2 linked regions of the Rheinheimera salexigens genome follow. The protein of the gene in region 2 interacts with the protein of the main gene of each other region in a pairwise test. Links are inferred from orthologs where the notes say so. Each region holds a gene or a part of one and is shown on either strand. Other genes may lie near its edges.

Region 1 (3,281 bases), 330 kb from region 2 along the record:
ATGGGGATCATTGTTTTAGCAGTAGCTATTTTGCCGATGTTAGGTGTTGGGGGCATGCAGCTATATCGGGCTGAAACACCCGGACCGGTAAAAGATAATAAAATGACGCCACGAATAGCCGATACCGCTAAGCATCTTTGGTACATCTATCTAGCCTTAACAATTGCTTGTTCTTTGGCGTTTTATGCTGCAGGAATGGATGTCTTTGACGCCATTTGTCATGCATTCGCGACCATAGCCATCGGCGGGTTTTCAACTTATGATGCCAGCATGGGGCATTTTCAAAGCCCGGTAATTAATGCTATTTGCGTTATTTTCTTATTAATTAGTGCGGTTAATTTTCCATTACACTTTGCTGCCATGCGTGGTAAAAGTGTCAGTGTCTATTTTCGTGATCCTGAATTTAAAGCGTTTATATTTTTACAAGCCGCGCTAGTTTTCGTTTGCTTTGTGGTGTTATTAAAAACCAATACTTATGACTCTGCAGCCGATGCGCTAAATCATGGTAGTTTTCAAGCGGTGTCCATTGCTACTACCGCGGGATTCTCTACGGTTAGCTTCGCGATTTGGCCATTGTTTTTACCTATATTACTAATCTTTTTTAGTTTTGTCGGTGGTTGTGCTGGTTCGACCGGCGGTGGCTTAAAAGTGGTGCGAGTGGTGTTGTTATTTTTACAAGGTAAGCGTGAGCTAAACCGGTTAATTCACCCCCGCGCGGTATATGCCATTAAGCTGGGCCGTCGTGCGGTACCGGATAGAGTTGTTGAAGCGATTTGGGGCTTTTTCGCTGCTTATGCCTTAGTGTTTGTGGTTATTATGTTGTTGTTAATGGCGACAGGGCTAGATAGTGTGACGGCTTTTACTGCGACTGCGGCGTGCTTAAATAATCTGGGACCCGGCTTGGGCGAAGTGGCTGCCCATTATGGTGCTATCCCAGATATTAGTAAGTGGTTGTTAATCACGGCCATGGTGTTTGGCCGTTTAGAAATATTTACCTTGTTAGTTTTATTTACTCCAACCTTTTGGCAGGATTAAATAAAAATTGCGCTAACTTGGAATAGCTTTTCAACTTCGCTGATATGTTTTTTATCCACCATAAATAGAATGACATGGTCGTTTGTTTCAATCACGGTACTATTTTTGGCTATTAATACTTCTTCGCCGCGTACTATTGCGCCTATGGTGGTGCCCGGGGGTAATTTTAATTTACCAATGGCTTTACCAATAACTTTGCTACTGCTGCTATCACCATGGGCAATAGCTTCAATCGCTTCAGCTGCACCGCGGCGCAGAGAATATACGTTAACAATATCACCGCGACGAATATGGGTCAGTAAGGCTGAAATGGTGGCTTGTTGTGGCGACACGGCAATATCAACTTCGCCACCTTGCAGTAAGTCGACATAGGCGCTGCGCTTAATTAAGACCATGGTTTTTTGTGCCCCCATGCGCTTGGCTAACATGGCGGACATAATATTGGCTTCGTCATCATTAGTGACCGCAATAAATACGTCTATTTGCTCAATGTTTTCTTCTTCTAACAATTCTGGATCAGACGCATCGCCGACAAAAACTCGGGTGCTGTCTAAGGCACTAGATAAAAACTCGGCACGTTCTTTATTACGCTCTATTAATTTAACGCTGTGGGTATCTTCTAAAGCACGCGCTAAACCAAAACCTATATTACCGCCGCCAGCGATCATGATGCGTCTATAATTGCGCTCTAGCTTTTGCAATTCACTCATAACGGCCCGAATATGCTTAGTGGCAGCAATAAAGAACACTTCGTCGTCGGCTTCAATAATAGTCGTACCAAGCGGTCTTATAGCGTTGCCGTTACGATAAATTGTTGCGACCCGAACATCAATATTTGGCATATGTTCTTTTAACGTAGATAAAGCATGACCAACGAGCAAGCCGCCATAGTAAGCTTTAACGGCCACTAAACTCACTTTACCGCCGGCAAACTCAACAACTTGTAGCGCTCCAGGATAATCGATTAAGCGGCGAATATAGTTAGTGACTAATGCTTCAGGCGCGATAAAGTGATCGACAGGCATATCATCTTTATTAAATAACTGATCACGATATTTTAGGTATTGGGTAGTACGAATACGGGCAATTTTGACTGGCGTATTAAAAATACTATAGGCGACTTGGCAAGCAACAATGTTGACTTCATCGCTATTGGTTACAGCAACTAGCATATCAGCATCTTCTGCGCCGGCTTGCTTTAAGACGTCGGGATGAGAGCCGTGACCATGTACCACTTGTAAGTCATAGCGATCTTGCAAGGCGCGTAACTTATCTGCATTACTATCAACGACGGTAATATCGTTTTGCTCACCCACCAAATTTTCGGCCAAGGTTGCGCCAACTTCACCAGCACCTAAAATAATAATCTTCATAGATTGTTGCTAATCCTTGCCGTTTTTAACTAACAGTGCATAGTAAAAACCGTCTAGTTGTTGTTCATTAGGTAGGATCTGCCAGCCTACGGTAGTCGGGTCGGGCTGATGAGGAATAACCTGTAAGCTAGCATCAGCATGCTGCTGTAAAAAAGCAGTGATTTGTTGCTGATTTTCTGCAGGCAACACACTACAAGTAGCATAGAGCAAGCTACCACCTGGCGCTAATAACTGCCAACACTGTTGTAATATTTGCTGTTGTATTGCAACTAACACCGGAATGTCGGCTTTTTTACGTAACCAACGAATATCGGGGTGGCGGCGAATAACACCGGTGGCAGAGCAGGGTACATCTAATAAGATCCGATCAAATAATTGGCCTTGCCACCACGTGTCGGGTTCCGCTGCATCTGCTGCTATTACGGTAGCGGTTAAACCAAGCCGAGCTAAGTTTTCTTCGACCCTAATTAAGCGCTTAGGCTCTTTATCTAAGGCAGTTACCTTAGCTTGTGGTGCCAGTTCTAAAATATGGCAGGTTTTGCCGCCAGGTGCACAGCAAGCATCTAATATATGCTGACAATTTTTAACGTCTAATAAAGTAGCGGCGTATTGGGCTGCACCATCTTGAACTGAAAACCAACCTTCAACATAACCCGGTAACTTTGTCACATCTTGGGCTTGGTTAAGCTTAATTGCTGTCGGCATAGCCACCAAGGGTTGCTGATGCTCTATATCTGCTGCGGTTAACGCTGCGCTATAATCCTCAGCTGTAATTTTATTACTATTAACTCGTAACCAAAGCGGGGCTTTTTGTTGATTCGCCAGCAAAATATCTTGCCACTGCTCTGGATAAGCTTGTTGTAATTGGCTAAT
Region 2 (3,049 bases):
GTTCTATTGGTTTGATGAGGATGCCTGACTTTTTTATGCGCTTACATGGCCCAACTAAAGCCACAACTGTGGGCATGGGCGGAATTTTACTCAGCTCTATATTTTTCTTTAGTAGCCAAGGAAACTTTAGTGCTCACGAGCTATTAATTACCATATTTCTATTGATTACAGCGCCAATTAGCGCCCATATGTTAATTAAAGCCGCGATACATCATCAGCTTAAAGCCATCGATAAGACTCAAGGTATAGAGAATATTGGTGATAAAGCACTGGTAGACAAGACCGACGAAAACGCAGAGCAATAACTTTAATGATTTTAGCTGGCTCTAGCTGAATTAGGTCTCGTCAAAGCCATTATTAATTAAACTGACTACTGCGGCTAATGCTTGCTCTGCATCCTCACCCTCAGTCGCAACTTGCAAGGTCTTTCCTTTACTGCTAGCTAACATTAATAGCGCTAATACACTGCTAGCATCTGCGGTTTGTTTATCTTGAATTAATTGTATTTTCGCTGAAAACTGCTGGCATAATTGAGCCAACTTAGTGGCGGCTCTCGCATGTAAGCCAAGATGGTTAACGATAGTGACGTCTTGTTTGCATCGCATAAGCTGGCTCTAACGTTGGTGGTGACGTACTAACTCTCGATGACGTATTTGCACGTCGTCACGTTGATTACGGTAGCTTTCTGCTAAACATTCAGCAATATAAACTGAACGATGTTGGCCGCCAGTGCAACCAATTGCAACGGTTAAGTAGCTACGGTTATTACGCTCTAAATGTGGTAACCAGCTACTAATAAAGCTATTAATTTGCCAAATATATTTGGCAACGACTGGCTGCGAAGCCAGATAATCTTTTACCGGTTGATCCACACCCGTTAAGGGTTTTAAATCAGGCTCCCAATGCGGGTTTGGCAAGAACCGAGCGTCAAATACATAGTCTGCATCTTTGGGAATACCGTACTTAAAGCCAAAAGATTCAAACAGAATAACTAAACGACCGGTTTTTTGACCTAAAATACGTTCACGTAATTGCTCTGCTAGCTGATGAACATTTAGCTCTGTGGTATCAATGTACAAGTCTGCAGCGCTGGCTATGGGGTCGAGTAACTGCTGTTCCCGCATAATGGCTTCATCTAAAGACATGGCTTGGTGTGACAGCGGGTGCATGCGACGGGTTTCACTAAACCGGCGAATTAAGGTGCTGTGATCAGCATCTAAATACAGTATATGTAAGTCAACTTTGCGTGGTAAGTATGACAAGATTTCCGTTAAGTCATCAGGGTTTACTGGTAAGTTGCGGACATCGATACTGACTGCGACTCGCTCGTACTGACCCATTACTGTTGTTGCTAACGTAGGCAGTAAATTAACCGGAATATTATCTACGCAGTAATATCCTAGATCTTCCATTACTCGTAAAGCGACTGATTTACCAGAGCCAGAACGCCCACTGACAACAAGCAACTTCATCATTCTGTATTAGCCTCACAATACTCTATAAGCAGTTGATAGAGTTGTTGGTTAGTTTCTGCATTACGAATTTTCTTGGTTAATTCTTTTTGACTGAGTAGCTTAGCAATACTAGATAAGGTACTTAAATGGGCTTGGCACTGATCTTCTGGCAATAAAATCGCACAAAATATATCGACTGGTTGATTATCGTTAGCATCAAAAGCAATGGCTTCTTTACTGACGACAAACACCAAAATCGGTTTTTCTACATTGCTAAGTTTACCGTGCGGTATAGCGATACCACCACCTATGCCTGTAGAACCAAGCTTTTCACGCGCCATTAGTGATTCAAGAATACTGTATTCAGTTACTTCAGGTAATTGCTGCTGCGCAAGCTCAGCAATATATTCTAAAATACGCTTTTTACTATTAAAAAGAACTGCACTTTTAGTGCAGTTCTCCGTCAACATTGTGGTTAAATTTATCATAGTTAATTTAGTGTCGAATTAGCTTTTCTTTGTGTTTAATTACTTGTCGATCAAGTTTATCGATCAGCTGGTCAATGGCGGCATACATGTTTTCATCATCAGAGATAGCGAATACTTCTGCACCACTTAAATTAATCTTAGCTTCAGCTATTTGCTTGAGCTTTTCTACCGTTAAAACAACATTTACGTTATTAATATGCTCAAAGTGTCGGGCTAATTTAGCGAATTTAGTGTCTACATATTCCTTTAATGCGGCTGTGATTTCGACATGACGACCAGTTAGATTGATTTGCATAGACATATTCCTCTTTTTGGCTTACTTACATCAAGGTCTTGCGCTGATTTGACGGTGGAATAAATAAAGACTCACGATACTTGGCAATAGTACGCCTTGCAACGTTTATCCCTTGTTCTAGTAGTATTTCGGCCATTTTGCTATCACTAAGCGGTTTGGCCGGGTTTTCCGCCGCCACTAATTTTTTAATAAAGGCTCGAATCGCAGTGGATGAACATTCGCCACCGCTATCGGTACTTACATGACTAGAGAAAAAGTACTTCAGTTCAAATATTCCTCTAGGTGTATGCATATACTTTTGGGTAGTTACTCGGGAAATAGTTGACTCATGCATGCCAACCATTTCTGCTACATCATTCAATACCATCGGTTTCATGGCTTCTTCGCCAAGCTCAAAAAAGCCTTGTTGTTGTTGTACTATACAGTTGGACACTTTTAATAGGGTTTCGTTTCTACTTTCTAAACTTTTTATAAACCATTTTGCTTCTTGTAAATGCGAGCGTATAAATTGGCTGTCGGAACTACTTTTAGCTGTTCTGGACATAGCAGCGTATTGCTGATTAACCCTAACTTTAGGCATTGCCTCGGCGTTTAACTCTACTTGCCAGCGACCTTTTACTTTGGTCACACTAACATCAGGGATAACGTATTGTTGTTCTTGTTTTATCACATCGGCACCTGGCCGCGGGTTTAAACTTTGAATCAGTTGCATCACCTGTTTAAGTTCGTCTTCTTTGAGTCTAGTCACTCGCATCAAAGAACGAAAGTCTCTATTAGCTAAAAAGTCGGTATGTTCAAGTAATAAGGCCTGA

Evidence for each region.
Region 1: the proteins of ptsN (region 2) and trkA interact in binary tests that used the Escherichia coli proteins (3 or more experiments, as listed by UniProt). The link is inferred for Rheinheimera salexigens from one-to-one orthologs.

The regions. Positions count from the first base shown.
Region 1 is NZ_MKEK01000001.1:196,418-199,698, reverse strand. What follows is about bases 221-3,166. They hold trkA (Trk system potassium transporter TrkA), read right to left. Parts: upstream 2,409-3,166; coding sequence 1,032-2,408; downstream 221-1,031. Other genes in these bases: rsmB (16S rRNA (cytosine(967)-C(5))-methyltransferase RsmB), read right to left, coding at 2,418-3,166; BI198_RS01005 (TrkH family potassium uptake protein), read left to right, coding at 221-1,035. Also shown: more of BI198_RS01005, read left to right, coding at 1-220; more of rsmB, read right to left, coding at 3,167-3,281. UniProt on the Escherichia coli protein: Part of the constitutive potassium transport systems TrkG and TrkH. May regulate the transport activity of TrkG and TrkH systems. Binds to NAD(+) and NADH.
Region 2 is NZ_MKEK01000001.1:526,397-529,445, forward strand. What follows is about bases 208-2,921. They hold ptsN (PTS IIA-like nitrogen regulatory protein PtsN), read right to left. Parts: upstream 1,943-2,921; coding sequence 1,472-1,942; downstream 208-1,471. Other genes in these bases: BI198_RS02635 (Na+/H+ antiporter subunit G), read left to right, coding at 208-305; BI198_RS02640 (HPr family phosphocarrier protein), read right to left, coding at 336-605; rapZ (RNase adapter RapZ), read right to left, coding at 615-1,472; hpf (ribosome hibernation-promoting factor, HPF/YfiA family), read right to left, coding at 1,950-2,237. In the rest of the region: more of BI198_RS02635, read left to right, coding at 1-207. UniProt on the Escherichia coli protein: Seems to have a role in regulating nitrogen assimilation.